DNA from 3 places in the Cyanobium sp. ATX-6F1 genome. Region 1 is predicted to be linked to each of the others. Evidence: predicted binding sites of a transcription regulator. Region 1 holds the regulator's gene; each other region holds the start of a gene.
The links. Region 1 encodes NtcA, which controls nitrogen genes in cyanobacteria. Its sites were predicted from a motif close to GTANCNNNNGNTAC; they were not measured.

Region 1 (5,579 bases):
TGCGCATCGGCATCGGTGCCCCGGCCCTGAACCCCGAAGAGCGCAAGGCGCGCACGCTGTCCCATGTGCTCGGCCGCTTCCAGGCCGCCGAACAACCGTTGCTGCGTGCGGTGCTCGATGAGGTGATCGCCGGCGTGGAGATCGTCCAGCGACTGGGGCTGGAGCGGGCGGCCACCCGCCTGAACAGTTTTCAGGTGACGGCCGGTGGCAATCTGGCTTCGGATTCGCTTCCACCGCGCTGAGTCGCCTTCCCGCCACCACCGCGCAGCTGCGCGTGCTGCACCAAAGCTTCAGCAGACGACTGCTGGAGGGCGAGGTCACGGCCGGTGGCTTCCATTGGACCTTCAGCTGGGCCTTCGATCGGGGCGAACTCAGCGTTGAGCCCTCCCTGGGGCGGGCTCTGATTCAGGACGCCCTGCTGCGCTTTCTGCTGCAGGCCGACTACCAGCTCGAGCCGGGAGGCGATTACGCCTTCACCGTGCGGGCACGCCTGTAACAGCTCGCCCGTCCGGGATCTGCCGCTCCAGGGGCCACCCCAGGTGACGCTCCAGCAGCAGCTGGGCCACCACGTCATCCCAATCCCGCGGTGGAAGACGCAGGCCTTCCGGCAGCAGGCGCCTCCAGGGGCCGGGAGGTTCCAGTTGCCAGAACCGGTGCCGCGCCGCCAGGGTGCTGCCGCGCTCATCCACCAGGATCACAGGCAGCAGCGGCGACAACCGCGCGCACCAGGCGCCACTGCCGGTGCCGTTGCCGAGCACCAGCGCTGCCAGCGGGTCCTCGGCCTGCCAGTGCTGGATTCGCTGCCAGCACTCCTCTGGTGGCAACACCAGGGCCTCGATCACCCGCCGCCTCGAGCCATCGGTGCGCACCAGACCGCACTTGCTGCGGCCTGGATCCAGGGCCGCCAGGGGGCCGCCATGGGCCCCGTCCGCCGGCGCAGGGGTCATGGGCGGGGAAGGCTGCGCACCGCCGGAGAGGGGCCGTCGATCCAGCGCAGGTCGACGGTGATCGGGTCGGCGATGTCACTGTTGCGGACGGACACGGTTTCCAGGCGAACGGCCAGGCCCGGGGGCCGCTCGCTCAGTTCCTTGCCCAGGCGGTTGAAGCTGGCCACGTCGAACTGCACGCCGTCGGCGAGGGAGCCCTGGCCCTGGGCGCGGGTGAAGGTGGCCGCCATCAGCAGATTCAAGCGACTGCGCACCTGCTCGGGACTGCGCTGGTCAGCCTCGACAACGGTGGTGGCCATCACATCGCCGCGGCGGATCACCTGGCGGTTGGGTCGCACGTCCGGGAAGGCCAGCACTTGCTGTTCGCCGCGCAGCACATTGGCGGCGGAAATGATGCTCACCACCCAGGATCCTGGTTTGGTGATGACACCCTGGAGCCGGGTGATCTCGCTGCGGGGCACCAGCAGGATCTGGCGATTGGCCACCTGGTCCGGCAGCACGCGCTGGTAGGCGACCAGGTTGGCCTGCCGCAGCAGCGCCTTGATCACGAGGGTGGCCTGGGAGGCGTTTTCCAGGTTGATCTTGGCTGTGGCCAACGGCTGGCCGCTGCTGATCACCACGTCCCCCCGGCGCAGATCGATCAACTTCGCTTCAAGCCGTTTCAGTTCCTTGGCGCCCGCCGCGATGCGCTGGTTCACCGTCGCAAGCTCCGCCTCGTTGCGCCGGATGTCCGCGTCCTTGGCCCGGATGTCCTGGCTGAGCAGATTGCGCTGCCGCTCCAGCTGGAGCCGTTGCCGCTGAAGCGGTTGCAGTTCGTTGCGCAGTTTCTGGGCGCGCTGGTCGGCCGTGGCCAGTTGCCCCTGGGCCTGGTGCAGGCCGAGCTCGGCCCGCGCGCTCGCCTGCTGGGCCCGGCGGATCTCCGCCTGGCTGCTGGCCAGATCCCTGCGGCTGTCCCGCAGCTTGCGCTCCAGCTGATCAAGCTGGAACAACCCAGTCCGCAGCCGCTCGCTGACCAGCAGCATCAGCCCCAGGGACACGGCGCTGATCAGGCTGCCGGTGAGCACCGTGATCAGCACCGCCGTGTTGCGGGGACGCAGGTTGAACAAGCTCAGCCGCGCCTTGCCCACGCGGCTGCCGAGGCGGTCACCGAAGGTGGAGAGCACTCCGCCGAGCACCAGCAGAGCCAGGATCAGCAGCCAGCCGGACACGGAACCAAGCGGAGGCTCTCAGTATCCATCCGAATCCAACCCAGCCGAATCGAGCGGGAACGAATCGAGCGGGACAGCGGCGGAGCTGGAGCCGGTGGGCTCAGCTGAACTTCTTGGCCAGGGCCACCGGATCGAACACCGTGATCTTCTTGCGGTCGATCTGCAACAGGCCGGCGTTGCGCAGGTCACCCAGCAGGCGGGTGATCGTGACCCGGGTGGAGCCGATCGCTTCGGCGATCGCCTGGTGGGAGAGGCGCAGGTCAATGGTGATCCCCTCGCTGCCGGGCACGCCGAAATCACGGCAGAGCACCAGCAGGAAGCTCACCAGCCGCGAAGACATGTCCCGGTGGGTGAGGGTTTCGATCATCGTCTCGGTCTGCAGGATCCGCGAGGAGAGGCCCTGGAGCATCAGCAGGCCGACGCTGGCGTCCACCTCGATCGCCCGGCGCACGGAGGTAGCAGGCGCTGTCACCATCTCCACCCGGGTGAAGGCCACAGCGTGATAGAAGCGGTCGGAGCGCTGGCCGGTGAGCAGGGACAGCACCCCGAACAGGCTGTTTTCCCGCAGCAGGGCAACGGTGATCTCCTCGCCCGATTCATAGACCCGTGAGAGGCGAACGGCCCCGCGCCGCAGCAGATAGACGCGCTCGGCGGGGTCACCGGGGAAGAAGATGGTTTTGCTGCGCTCCACCGTTTCCACGCTGCTGCCACTGAGCCCCCGGATCACATCCAGAAGCGTGGGGGTGGGGGCGGATCCAGCCGCGCCTGGGGAGGCCATGCCACTCGTTCCGGAGCTGGGACCGCTGCTATAGCGGCTGAAACCGCGGGTGGCGCCGACCATCAAGGCGGGGAAAGTGGTGAAAAGCTAAAGATCGCCCCTGGCTGCCCCTGTATCAACAGACACCATCGCTCCGCTGGAGGTTTCTGGCTCCTGGGTGCTGGTACGTGCGTTCGCGCTAGGGATGGTGTGCCGTTGCCTTGCCGGTGGGGCCGACACCGCTACATTCAGGGTCCGCCACCCAGGCCCGCCTGCCGCTGCACCCTCAGATTTCAGCTGCCGATCAGGGGCTCAGGCCCTCCAAGTCGCTGGCCACCTCGCTGGCCGCGGCGCCCCAGGCAGAGCGACACCGTGTTCCCCCTTCTGTGCCGATGACCGCCAGCCTGCGCAAACCCGGCCTCGACCACGGTGCCCCCCGTCCCCTGCGCAGCCTGCGGCTCGTGAGCCAGCAGGAAGGTCTGTTGCAGATCCACACGGCTCCGTTCCGCGGCAGCTTCGGCGGAGTGTTCAGCCAGGCGCTGCGCACCGCCGGCCTGGGCAGTCGTGTGCTGATCAGTCAGTTCCTCAAGGGGGTGTGGAGCAGGGTCTGGGGCACAGCCTCTGGCTCTGCGGCCGCCTTCAGTGGTTGCGCCCCGATGTGCCCGGTTGTCTGGAGATCCCCCCGCCAGCGAGCAGGAGCGTCAGGCGGTGCAGGAGGTCTGGGCGTTCAGCCGGGAGCAGTTGCTCGCCGGTTCGGTGGAGTTGATGGTGCTCGATGAGCTGGGGCTGGCGGTCGAACTGGGTTACCTGGAGGCCGCCGATGTGAGCGAGACCCTGGAGCGGCGCCCTTCGCATCTCGATGTGATCCTCACCGGGCCGTCGATGCCGCCGCCGCTGATGGCGATGGCCGACCAGGTCACCCAGTTGCGCCGGGGGAGCTGATGCTTAAGTGCGATCGCTGGATCAACGAACAGGCCGCCGCAGGCTTGCTCGAGCCCTTCCAGCCCACGCTGGTGCGCCATCTCGACCCTGAGAACCGGACGGCTCCGGTGCTCAGCTACGGCTGCTCGTCCTACGGCTACGACCTGCGGCTCTCGCCGAAGGAGTTCCTGATCTTCCGCCATGTGCCGGGCACGGTGATGAACCCCAAGCGGTTCAATCCCGCCAACCTCGAACCCGCCGCCCTGCACCAGGACGAGGACGGGTCCTATTTCATCCTGCCGGCCCACTCCTACGGCCTCGGTGTGGCCTTCGAGAAGATGAAGGTGCCGGCGAACATCACCGTGATCTGCCTTGGGAAGAGCACCTATGCCCGCCTCGGGATCATCGTCAACACCACCCCCGCCGAGGCCAGCTGGGAGGGCCACCTCACCCTGGAATTCAGCAATTCGTCCGGCGCCGATTGCCGCATCTACGCCAACGAGGGGATCTGCCAACTGTTGTTCTTCGAGGGGGATCCCTGCGAGACCACCTACAGCGACCGTTCCGGCAAGTACCAACACCAGCCGGAACGGGTGACCCTCGCCAAGGTCTGAGCGCAGTTCGCGCTTCGGGGGCGGTGTCATGGACGGGGTCTGCGCGCTTCATCCTCGCGGCGTTGCCGCTGCTACTGGCCGCCCAAGGTTCAGCCCAGGCCGCCGTGCCGCTCTCGGTGGATTACTCCGTCAGCCGGGTGGGCGCGAAGGTGTTGTCCGTGGTCGATGGCGACAGCTTGATGGTGGCGGTCCAGGGCAGGCGGCTCAAGCTGCGGCTGGCCTGCATCGATGCGCCTGAGCTCGCTCAGCCCCCATGGGGTGTGGCGTCGCGGGCGGCCCTGAGGGCGCTGTTGCCTCCGGGCAGCCCGGTCCTGCTCACGCCTCTGGGCACGGACCGCTACGGCCGAACGGTGGCCAAGCTGCTCAGCGAGCGGGGCAACGTCAACTGGATCCTGGTGCGGCGTGGTCAGGCCCTCGTCTACCGCCAGAAGCTCAGCCGTTGCGATGCGAAGGCCTTTCTCTCAGAGGAACGGCAGGCCCAGCGCCAGGGGCTGGGGGTGTGGGGCCCGCCGCGGCTGCCGATCGCCGCCTGGGAACGCCGCTGGTGCCGCCGACAGGGGAGGTTGCTGAGCTAGCTCGGCCATGGCCCGTCTTGGCCCGCTCAGGGTGCCAGCCGCGCCTTGTGCAGCCGATTCTTCTCGTACCAGGCGGCAATCTCCGGGGCCCAGGCCACGAAGTGGGGCCAGAGCAGGTCGCAGAGCTGGCGGATCTCCTCCTGGGCGTCGAGCTTGGCCCGCAGGTCCATGAAGTGCAGGAAGGCCCGCAGGCTGAAGCTCACCACGAAGTGCTGGCGGTAGTCGAAGGGCAGGATGCCGCGGGCGTGCTCCTCGGCGAAGCCCGCGTCAAGCAGGTCGCGGTAGCGCTCGGCGGCGGCGCGGCAGAGCGCCAGATCCTTGGCGCGCTCCTCGGCCGTGTAGGCGTACTTCTTGCCCTGGCGGTCGCTGTAGCTGCCCACGGGCCGCAGGTAGAAGACCTCCTCAAGCTCCAGCTCCCCGTTGGCGGCGCGGCGGATGCGATCGCCGGTGTAACGCATCGACTGCACATCGAAGCTCACACCCACCCGGTGGGTGCGGGCCTGCTGCATCACCGAATGGGGAAACCAGCCGACGTTCAGCACGATCTGCCCGTGTTC
Region 2 (5,579 bases), on a different contig from region 1:
CGACGATCTTTACCGTTTCGGCCGCCAGCTGGGTCTTGCCTTCCAGGTGGTCGACGACATCCTCGATTTCACAGGCAGTGACCAGCAGCTGGGCAAGCCGGCCGCCAGCGATCTGGCCACCGGCTACCTCACGGCTCCGGTGCTCTATGCCCTCGAAGAGCGGCCCTCCCTGGCGGGCCTGATCGAACGGGAGCTCTGTGAGCCCGGCGATCTGGAGCAAGCCCTCGAGCTGGTGCGCGGCTCCGGTGCCATCCAGCGCTCAAGGGCTCTGGCTGAAGAATTCGCCCGTGAGGCCGCCGGCACCCTGGCCTGGCTGGCTCCCTCTGAATCCCGCAGCGCCCTGCTGGCCCTGCCTGATTTCGTGCTCAGCCGCCTGTATTGAGCTCCTGAATCAGTGGTCCATCGCCTCTGAATCCCTGCTCGGTCGCTGCTGAGATCTCGCGCTTTGGGGTGGAGGCCATGAAAATGCCCCCGCCTGGGCGGGGGCGCAGTTGAAGGGCTTGATGACCAACGGCGGTCAGTAGGCCATCGGGTCGTAGGCCTCTTCACCGTGCAGCACGTAGTCGACACCACGATCCTCCTCTTCGGGAGTAATCCGGAGCGGCATGATCGCTCCAAGGATCAAGAGAATCACAGCCGTTCCGATACCCACGAATCCGTAGGTGATGAGTACAGCTTTGAGCTGAACCACAAACAGCCCCAGGTTGCCGCCGGCTGCCATGACTTCGGCAGATTTGGGGAAGTAGTCCGCCGGAACGAGGGCCGAGACGGCGAACACCCCCGTCAGCAAGGCACCGATGGTTCCGCCCACGCCGTGGACCATGAAGGTGTCCAGCGAATCATCGAACTTGATCGCCATCTTCACCCTCACGGCGATCAGGCAGGCCGTAGCCGTGAGAGCACCGATGATGATCGAGTGCCCCATGTAGACGAAGCCAGCGGCGGGAGTGATCCCCACCAGGCCCGCCACAGCTCCGGTGGCCGCACCCACGGCTGTGGGCTTGCCATCGAGGAACCATTCCAGCAGGCACCAGGTGAGCAGGGCCGCCGAAGCCGCGGTGGTGGTGGTGAGGAAGGGGTAACCGGCCGTCTTGGAGGCGAACATGCTGGCCCCGTTGAAGCCGAACCAGCCGAACCAGAGCAGGCCTGCACCCAGAAGAATGAAGGGCACGTTGTGGGGTGGGCTCTTCTGCTCGGGCCAGTTGGTGCGCTTGCCGATGATCGCGGCCGCAACGAGGGCGGACACACCGGAGGCGATGTGCACGACCGTGCCGCCGGCGAAATCGATCGCACCGATGCCAAAGCAGCCGAGGAAGCCGCCTCCCCAGACCATCTTGGCCATGGGGGAGTAAATCAACAGGCTCCAGAACAGGCAGAACCAGAACCAGGCCTTGAAACTGATGCGCTCCACCAGAGCGCCACTGATCAGAGCCGGGGTGATGATCGCGAACATGCCCTGGAACAGGGCGAAACTGGTGGCGCTGATGGCGAAACCATCGGCCAGGGGAGCATCTCCGAGGGGACCACCCACCCCATTGAGCATGAAAAACTCGAGGCCACCGATGAAGGGACTCCCGAATCCGACTCCGAAGGCGAGGCTGTAGCCGATCACCACCCAGAGCACCCCGATGAGACCCATCAGGAAGAAGCTCATCATCATGCAGTTCAGAACGTTCTTGGCCCGGGTGAAGCCCCCGTAGAAGAACGCCAGCCCCGGGGTCATCAGCAGCACGAGGGCCGAGCCGACCAACATCAGCAGGTTGTCGGCCCCATCGGTGGGGACTTTGGTGAGCGCTGCCTTGGCGGCGCCGGCCATCAGTGGCATCACCAGGGCACCGGCGGCCAGGAGGACCACGGCGAACCGGCGCAGGTGAGGGTTCTCCACTCCCGCCATGAATCTGAGGCGGAAGCTGTCAAATGTTTCGAGAGCAGAGGGGCCGGCCGTGAGGGCGGCGCTCCAGTTGGAAAAGGGTTGGGTCCTTCGCATCATCAACGCCCCTTTGCAGGAACTGATCGATAAACGGGCTTGGTCAGAGTCCGGCGATCGCGGCACTGGGCTTGTAGCCAAAGGCACAGATCGTTAAATCCGTGCGCCAATGGGAGGCATTTAGGGGGCATATGAGGCTCTCGGGGGTCGTTCCGCGGCAGAGGTCTCGGCGGGGTTGCTCACCAGCCGGGTGAGTGGTGCCTCTTGGTCATGCTTTAGGAACTAGGGCCGCTGGATGGTGAGCGAGCGATTGGAATGACTTGGACGAGGTTCCCTGCGCTCAGCAAATGCTGCTGGATTGGGTGATCGTGAGTCTCCATACGTTCAGGGGGATTGAACGTGCGGCCCAGGCCAGCCTCCTCTGCCTACATTCAGCGGTGGGGGAGCGCCTAGGCCAGCTCCACCTCCCGAAGACTGCGAATCAAGCGCACCCCCGCAGGAAAGGCCCCCTCATCAAGATCCCCGGCGAGCACATGCACCTGGCAGCCGGCCTCATGGGCAGCGCGGGCCCCGGCCGGAGAATCCTCGAAGGCCCAGCAATCGCCCGCCGGCACCCCCAGGCGCCGGGCCGCAAGCAGATAACCATCCGGAGCGGGCTTGCCCTGCCCAAGTTCAGGGTCGTCCCCGTGCACCCGCAGCTCGATCAGCCCCAGCCAGGGGTGGGGAGCGGCCTTGCGCGCCACCGCCTCACGGCTGCTGCTGGTGACCAGGGCCATGGGGATGGCCAGCTCCCGGCAGCGGGCGAGCAGTTCCGCCGCGCCATCGATCGCACTGGCCTGGGGCAGCAACTGCCTGGCGATCGGCTGTTGCACGGCCAACAGCTCCTCCGGCGTGGGGGACGGAGCTTCGCCCGCCTTGATCCAGCGGCGCACCTGGCGGGCGTTGTCATCGCGCCGGCGACCCCGCAGGGCCAGCAGCTGTTCGTGGGCCAGCTCCACGCCGAAATGGCGGGCCGCCTCCCGCCAGGCGCGGCCATGCAGGGGCTCGGTGTCCAGCAGGAGACCGTCGAGGTCAAACAGACAGGCGGCGGGCCGGCTCATCGGGCCATCCTCCCAGCCCACCTCCTGGCCTTGAGGCCGCAACCTTCAACATCCGTCTCCCCCTGGGCGCCCGGGACGGTCGCTGGCTTGAATGGGCGATCGGTGCAGCAGATGGATGAGCGAGGCCACGATCGAATCGGTGCTCCAGGAGCAACGGGTGTTCGCCCCCCGCGGAGCTCGCGGCCACAGCCCAGATCGGCAGCCTCGCGGCCTACCAGGAACTGGTGGCCCGGGTGGAGGCCGACCCCGACGCCTTCTGGGGCGAGCAGGCCCGCACGCAGCTGCACTGGTTCACACCCTTTGAGCAGGTGCTCGATTGGAGCCACCCGCCCTTCGCCCGTTGGTTCGAGGGCGGTACCACCAACGTTTCCTACAACTGCCTCGATCGCCATCTCGATGGCCCCCGCGCCGACAAGACGGCGCTGATCTGGGAGGGGGAGCCGGGGGACGTGCGCACCTTCACTTACCGCCAGCTCCATGCGGAGGTGAGCAAGGCCGCCAATGCCCTGCGCTCCCTGGGCATCGGCAAGGGCGACCTGGTGGCGCTCTACATGCCGATGGTGCCCGAGGCGGCGATCGCCATGCTGGCCTGCGCCCGCATCGGCGCCCCCCACTCGGTGGTGTTCGGGGGTATTCCGCTGAGGCCCTGCGGGACCGGCTGATCGATGGTTCGGCCAAGGCGGTGATCACCGCCGATGGCGGCTTCCGCAAAGACAAGCCCGTGGCGCTCAAGCCGGCGGTGGATCAGGCCCTCGCTGAGGGTTGCCCATCGGTGGAGCATGTGCTGGTGGTGCGCCGCACGGGCCAAGAGGTGGGCTTCACCAGCGGCCGGGACCACTGGTGGCATGAGCTGGTGGAACCCCAGAGCCCCGAGGCGCCCGCCGAGCCGATGGCCAGCGAGGACCGCCTGTTCGTGCTCTACACCTCCGGCTCCACCGGCAAGCCCAAGGGAGTGGTGCACACCACCGCCGGCTACAACCTCTGGGCCCAGCTCACCTTCCAGTGGATCTTCGATCTGCGCGAGGACGACATCCACTGGTGCACCGCCGATGTGGGCTGGATCACCGGCCACAGCTACATCGTCTACGGCCCGCTCTCGAACGGCGCCACCACGGTGATGTACGAGGGAGCCCCGCGCCCCAGCAAGCCCGGGGCCTTCTGGGAGGTGATCGAGAAGCACAAGGTCACGATCTTCTACACCGCGCCCACGGCGATCCGGGCGTTCATGAAGAACGGCCGGGAGGTGCCCGACCAGTACGACATGGGCTCCCTGCGCATCCTCGGCACGGTGGGAGAGCCGATCAACCCCGAGGCCTGGATGTGGTACCGGGAGGTGATCGGCCACAACCGCTGCCCGGTGGTGGACACCTGGTGGCAGACCGAAACCGGCGGCGTGATGATCAGCCCCCTGCCCGGGGCCACCCCCACCAAACCCGGATCCGCCACCCTTCCCCTGCCCGGCATCTCCGCCGACGTGGTGGACATCAGCGGCAACAGCGTGGGGGTCGATGAAGGGGGCTACCTGGCGGTGCGGCGCCCCTGGCCCGGAATGATGCGCACCGTGCACGGCGATCCCGACCGCTTCCGCCGCAGCTACTGGGAGCACATCCGCCCGGCCGATGGCAGCTGGCTTTACTTCGCCGGCGATGGCTCCCGCCGCGATGCCGACGGCTACTACTGGGTGATGGGCCGGGTCGACGACGTGATCAACGTCTCAGGCCATCGGCTGGGCACGATGGAGATCGAATCGGCCCTGGTGAGCCACCCCGCCGTGGCCGAAGCGGCCGTGGTGGGCCGCCCCGATGAGCTCAAGGGCGAAGGGATCGTGGCTTTCATCAGCCTGGAAACCGGCCGTGTGGGCGATGGGGCCCTGGCTGCCGAGCTCAAGAAGCACGTGGGCAAAGAAATCGGCCCGATTGCCCGCCCCGATGAGATCCGCTTCTCCGATGCCCTGCCCAAGACCCGCAGCGGCAAGATCATGCGCCGCATCCTGCGCTCCCTGGCGGCGGGCGAAGAAGTGAGCGGCGACACCAGCACCCTGGAGGACCGCAGCGTGCTGGATTCCTTGCGGGTCTGAGCGGGCCCGGCTTTTCCCTCCAGGCCCCCGCGCCCTCAGCCGGCCACGGCCCCCACCGAGGCCTGCACCAGCAGCACGATCAGCCAGATCGGGCCAATCAGTGGAATCAGGGAGATGAAGATCCAGGCCCAGTGCTTGCCGGCGTCCCGCAGACGACGGACCGTCAGGGGGATCGAGGGGACGATCACGGCGATGGAATAGAGGGTGTAGAGCGCCGCGAGCTGGCTGACCGCGTTGGTCGCGATGGCGAGGACCAACGACACGATGAAATTCGCGAGGACGAACCACCAGAAGTCGCCTCGGGTGGAGCGGCCCTCATATTCGAACGAACGTTGCCAGCCGGAAACGAAGGCATCAACGGGTTGGGCCATGGAACCTTCAGCAAGACAGGTGAATCCCGTACACCCTGTGGCGCGAACCCAAGGCTGTCAATCGATCTCGGCTGATTCGTTGGATTCGTTGCGAGGTTTGGATA
Region 3 (5,579 bases), 460 kb from region 1:
GCTCAGCGCGCCCAGCCGTTGCCGGCTCATGGGGCTTCCCCAGGGGAGGGGAGGTGAGTGAAGGGTGATTCCTGAAACGGCCACACCCGCGGCAGTTCAGGTGGCGGCAGGCCGCGCTCGGCGCGGATGCGTGCCCAGAGGCGCGTGAACCACCAGCGGGCCGCCTGGGTGGAGGGCCCGTGGTAACGGGCCACCAGCCCCTGATCCAATCGTCCGCAGGCCATGGCCCCCTCCAGCCCTTGTCGATCGGCGCGGCATGCCTCCAGCAGCGCCTCGCTCACGGGTTCTGGCGCCGCCCAGACCAGGCTGCCGAACACGGGGGATCCCCCCAGGCCATGGGGGTCCGTGAGGCTCTCGCCCCCCAGTGCCAAGCGGTCCACCAGACTCCAGCTCCCGGCGCGCCGAATCTCCAGGGAGGAACGCCAGCTGCCGGAGCCGAGGGTTTCGCCGTCGGCGCTGCGGCCCAGCCGCACCACCTCCGCCCCCAGCCAGCTGGCCCCGGCCGTCAGCTCCACCCGGCTGTGCTGCTCGAACAGGGCGCCCGCGTAGAGCACCAGCTCCTGGGGGAGCCATTCCAGGTCCGCCCCGGCGGCGAGATCAAACTGCAGTCGCTGCCGGGCCCAGGTGCCTTTGGGTGTGATCCGCGAGCGTCCCACCGTGCCATAGACCTTCTGGGCCGCCACGCTGGTGATCAGGGCCTGGCTTCGGGGGCCCAGCTGGGCCTCGATGGCGAGCTCATCGCCCCCCACGAGGCCGCCGGCGGTGTGCAGCAGCGGCAGTTCGCAGCGACCATCCTGCTGGCGGAAGGCACGTTGGATCTTGAGCGGTGCCGTGGCTCCGCCCTGGTGCACCGTGGCTCCGCCAGGGTCCGCTCGGCTGAAACACAGCTGGGCGCTGGCCCGCCAGGGGGTGGTGGTGCGCTCGGGTGGGCTGACGATCACGCGGGGGCAAGCGGGGGCTGATGGTGGAATGGCTTAGGCGCCCATCCTGTCGCCTTCCCCGTCGCCAGTGATGAGTCGCTCTCCCCTCGGCCCCTCCGGCTCCTCAGCCACGACGCCCCTGGTGCTGGTGAATCGCCTGGGCGGCCCAGCCGAAGGGCCCGAGGCCGGTTCGGTCCTGCTCCTGCCCCTGAACGCTGACCAACGCACCAGCCTGCGGGGCCACCGCAGGAGCGCCTGCGGGAGGGATCTGCTGCTGCAGTTGCCCCGGGGCGCGGCCCTGGAGCCCGGCGAGCGCTTGGTCCCGGCGGGCGGCAGCCCTGTGGTGCTGGTGGAGGCGGCCCCCGAACCGTTGTTGGTGGTGCGCGCCGCCGATCCCCTGGCGCTGCTGCAGGCGGCTTACCACTTGGGCAACCGCCATGTGCCCCTGGAAGTTCATGCCAATCAGCTGCGGCTGAGGGTCGACAGCGTGCTCGAGGACCTGCTGCGGCAGCGGGGCCTGCTGGTGGAGCGGTTGCAGGCGCCCTTCCTGCCCGAGGGCGGTGCCTATGCCGGGGCTGGGCCCAGCCACCACGATCACAGCCATCAGGGGCCCCACGATCACCACCAGCCGTGAGCCTGTCCCGCCTGCGCCTTTATCAGCTGGTCAGCCCAGCCCTGCCGGTGGGCGCCTTCAGTTATTCGGAGGGGTTGGAGGTGCTGGTGCAGCGCGGTCAGCTGGCCGAGGTCGCCGCCCTGGAGGGCTGGCTGATCGCTGAGCTGGAGCGCGGCCTGGTGGCGATCGAGGCCGCGGCCCTGGGTCCCTTGATGGAGGCCCTGGCCCAGGGGACCTGCCGGCGGCGGCCGAACTCGACGGTTGGCTGCTGGCCCAGCGGGAGGCGGCGGAGCTGCGGGCCCAGCAGCGTCAAATGGGGCGCTCGCTGCTGCAGTTGCTGAAGGACTTGGGCTGGCCCCTGCCTCCGGCTGGGGCTGGAGCTGCAGCTCCTGGGCTGGGCTGGAGCGCCGCCTGGGCCTGGGCGGGGGTGTGCCTGGAGCTGGAGCCCCTTGAGCTGATCGAGGCCTACCTCCACGGCTGGGTGGCCAATCAGATCAGTGCCGCCGTGCGCCTGGTGCCCCTGGGGGCCACCTCGGGCCAGGCCCTGCAGCTGCGGCTGGGGCCGTTGCTGGAGCGCCGCGCCCGGGAGCTGGTGGGCGCCGACCCCCGCGCCCTCTGGAGCGGCGGGGTCGGGGCGGCCCTGGCCCAGCTGCAGCATGCTGAGCTCTACTCCCGTCTGTTCCGCAGTTAGATGAGCCGCTTGCGCGTGGGGGTGGCCGGGCCCGTGGGTTCCGGCAAGACGGCCCTGGTGGAGGCCCTGTGCCGCTCGCTGCGGGACCGGCTGCAGCTGGCGGTGGTGACCAACGACATCTACACCCAGGAAGACGCCCAGTTCCTCACCCGCGCCGGTGCCCTCGCCCCCGAGCGCATCCGCGGGGTGGAGACGGGCGGCTGCCCCCACACGGCGATCCGTGAGGACTGCTCGATCAATCGGGCGGCGGTGGAGGAGCTGGAGCAGGCCTTCCCCGACCTGGATCTGGTGCTGGTGGAGAGCGGCGGTGACAACCTGGCCGCCAGTTTCAGCCCGGAGCTCGTCGACCGCTGCATCTATGTGATTGATGTGGCCGCCGGCGACAAGATCCCCCGCAAGGGGGACCGGGCATCACCCGCTCCGATCTGCTGGTGATCAACAAGATCGATCTGGCCCCGATGGTGGGCGCTTCTTTGGAGGTGATGGAGCGGGACACCGAGCGCATGCGCCCGGGTCTGCCGTGGTGCTTCACCAACCTCCGCTCGGGAGAGGGCCTCGATCAGGTGGAGAAGTTTCTGTTGCAACAGCTACCGGATTGAGACTTGTTTGACGTTGGGTCTGTGACAGGCCGCCCATGGGTTGGCCAAACGGTGCGATCCGCTACATGTTTTCCGAGGTACCCGTCGATACGTTGCCCTTTCCGCTAGTTGGCGGACCACACCCAGGAGTTTTGTTCAATGAAGCCCACCTCGACGCAGAAGACGGCCTTTCGTCTGCTGGGCGGCGCCACCGCTCTGGCCACGTCCTTTTCCCTCGTGGCCTGTGGGGGCGGTGGCGGCGACAAGATGGCCTCCGGAGACGGCGGCGGCGGTTTCGACGGTGAAGTGAAGGTCGGGATCCTTCACTCCCGCTCCGGCACCATGGCTATCTCCGAGAACACGGTGGCCGAAGCCGAGCTGATGGCGATCGAGGAGATCAACAAATCCGGTGGTGTCAATGTTGCTGGCAAGAAGCTGAAGATCGTTCCGGTCGAGGAAGACGGCGCTTCCGACTGGCCCACCTTCGCCGAGAAAGCCAAGAAACTCATTGATCAGGACAAGGTCGACGTGGTGTTCGGAGGCTGGACCTCCGCCAGCCGCAAGGCGATGCTGCCGGTGTTCGAGGCCAAGGATCACTTCCTCTTCTACCCAATCCAGTACGAAGGTCAGGAGTGCTCCAAGAACATCTTCTACAGCGGGGCTACGCCCAATCAGCAGGCCGAGCCGGCTGTGTCTTGGCTGCTGAAGAACAAGGGCAAAGACTTCTTCCTGGTGGGCTCCGATTACGTGTACCCACGTACGGCCAACACGATCATGAAGGAACAGCTCAAGGCAGAAGGCGGCAAGCTGGTGGGTGAGGACTACCTTCCCCTTGGAAACACTGAGGTGGCGCCGATCATTGCCAAGATCAAGCAGGCCCTGCCCAAGGGTGGTGTGATCGTCAACACCCTGAACGGTGACAGCAATGTTGCTTTCTTCAAGCAGATGAAGGCTGCCGGCATCACCCCGGCCAACGGTTACGCGATCATGAGCTTCTCGATCGCGGAAGAGGAAGTGGCCGCCATCGGGCCTGAGTACCTTGAAGGTACCTATGCCGCCTGGAACTTCTTCCAAAGCCTTGATACCCCGGCTTCCAAGAAGTTCACCGCTGACTTCAAGGCGAAGTATGGCGAGAAGCGGGTCACCAACGACCCGGCTGAGTCGGCTTACAACATGGTCTACCTCTGGGCCAAGGGTGCCGAGAAGGCCGGCAGCACCGATAACGCCAAGGTGCGTGAGGCCTTGATCGGAGTGAAGTTCGATGCCCCTCAGGGTCCGATCGAAGTTCAACCCAACCATCACACCACTGAACTGGTGATGATCGGCGAGGTCCAGAAGGATGGGATGTTCAAGATCATCGAGAACAAGGGCATCCTCAAGCCCATTGCCTGGAACCAGTTTGTGCCTGAAACCAAGGGCTACACCTGCGACTGGACCCAGAAGCGTCCTGACGCCGGCAAGTTCAAGATGTGATCGCCGTCAGGCCATCGACCTCAGAGGGGGAGGAATCTCCCCTCTTTTCGTGCCTGGCTTTCTGGGCTGACCGTTCACCTTGCCCGGTTCCGCCGGGACGCCATGGATCTTCTCTACGAAACACTGTTCAACGGCCTGGCCATCGGCTCGGTGCTGGTGCTCGCCGCACTCGGACTGGCCGTGGTCTTCGGGCTGATGGGCGTCATCAACATGGCCCATGGCGAGTTGATGATGATCGGGGCCTACACCACCTATGTGGTGCAGAACATCTTCAAGGCCGCCGTGCCGGAAGCGCTGTTCCCGATTTACATCTTGATTGCCATTCCGATCGCCTTCCTGGTCAGTGGTCTGGCCGGTCTGCTGCTGGAGAAGACCGTGATCCGCAGGCTCTACGGGCGGCCCCTGGAAACCCTGCTGGCCACCTGGGGGTGAGCCTGATCCTGCAGCAGTTTGTGCGCTCGGTCTCGAGTGCCTTCGCCATCGGCCTGGTGCTGGCGGTGGCCCTCGGTCTGCTGCTGCCTCGCCTCACCCCCAAGGCCTGGTGGCAACAGCGCTGGACCCCGATCCTCGCCGTGGGCAACTGGCTCGTCGCCGGCCTGGTGGGGATCGCCGTGGCCGCCGTCCTCGGACAGCAGCGGGCCCTTGATGAACCCTGGTTCAGCGCCCGCAACCTCGATGTCACCGCGCCCAGCTGGCTGCGCGGTTCCATCGACGTGGGGGCCGTGAACATGCCGACTGCGCGCCTGTTCATCATCGCCCTCACCATCGCCGCCCTGGTGGCGGTCACCTGGTTCCTGCAGAAGAGCGTCTGGGGCATCCGCATCCGCTCGGTCACCCAGAACCGGCCGATGAGCGATTGCCTCGGCATCCCCACCCAGAAGGTGGATGCGCTCACCTTCCTGGTCGGCTCCGGTCTGGCCGGTGTGGCTGGTGTCGCCGTCACCCTGCTGGGATCGGTGGGCCCCAACCTCGGAGGCAATTACATCGTCGACTGCTTCATGGTCGTGGTGCTCGGAGGGGTGGGCAAGCTCATGGGCACGGTGGTGGCGGCCCTCGCCATCGGTGTGCTGAGTTATGTGGTCGGTTCCGGTTCGTTGCTTCTGGTCTGGCCTGCCATGCCCGGCGGCCTCAACGAGCTGATCACCTTCTTCGCCACCACCTCGATGGCCAAGGTGCTCGTGTTTGCGATCATCGTGGTCTTCCTGCAGTTCCGCCCGGCGGGGATCTTCCCGCCCAAGGGCCGCATGGTGGAGGCCTGAGCCATGGCGCCCACCGCTGCTCCCCTCTGGCGTCGCCTGTTGCCC

Region 2: a site for NtcA is predicted at 2,061-2,074, ahead of AAF143_RS12710 (ammonium transporter). Genes of this name have one in related genera too.
Region 3: a site for NtcA is predicted at 2,901-2,914, ahead of urtA (urea ABC transporter substrate-binding protein). Genes of this name have one in related genera too.

What each region holds. Positions count from the first base shown of each region.
Region 1 covers NZ_JBCEBF010000001.1:677,536-683,114, reverse strand. Annotated here, with positions in the region: gene pth (aminoacyl-tRNA hydrolase) at 1-242, shown strand, start outside; gene AAF143_RS04255 (DUF3146 family protein) at 239-496, shown strand; gene AAF143_RS04250 (RuvX/YqgF family protein) at 474-947, opposite strand; gene AAF143_RS04245 (DUF3084 domain-containing protein) at 944-2,155, opposite strand; gene ntcA (global nitrogen regulator NtcA) at 2,256-2,996, opposite strand; partial or broken gene AAF143_RS04235 (cob(I)yrinic acid a,c-diamide adenosyltransferase) at 3,305-3,854, shown strand; gene dcd (dCTP deaminase) at 3,854-4,447, shown strand; gene AAF143_RS04225 (thermonuclease family protein) at 4,510-5,022, shown strand; gene thyX (FAD-dependent thymidylate synthase) at 5,049-5,579, opposite strand, start outside.
Region 2 covers NZ_JBCEBF010000003.1:233,377-238,955, reverse strand. Annotated here, with positions in the region: gene sds (solanesyl diphosphate synthase) at 1-382, shown strand, start outside; gene AAF143_RS12710 (ammonium transporter) at 518-1,894, opposite strand; gene AAF143_RS12705 (HAD family hydrolase) at 2,377-3,027, opposite strand; partial or broken gene acs (acetate--CoA ligase) at 3,143-5,104, shown strand; gene AAF143_RS12695 (DUF805 domain-containing protein) at 5,140-5,475, opposite strand; gene AAF143_RS12690 (DUF1350 family protein) at 5,533-5,579, opposite strand, start outside.
Region 3 covers NZ_JBCEBF010000001.1:1,136,606-1,142,184, forward strand. Annotated here, with positions in the region: gene AAF143_RS06765 (urease accessory protein UreD) at 27-941, opposite strand; gene ureE (urease accessory protein UreE) at 1,012-1,554, shown strand; partial or broken gene AAF143_RS06775 (urease accessory protein UreF) at 1,557-2,224, shown strand; partial or broken gene ureG (urease accessory protein UreG) at 2,225-2,823, shown strand; gene urtA (urea ABC transporter substrate-binding protein) at 2,962-4,275, shown strand; partial or broken gene AAF143_RS06790 (ABC transporter permease) at 4,378-5,534, shown strand; partial or broken gene urtC (urea ABC transporter permease subunit UrtC) at 5,538-5,579, shown strand, end outside.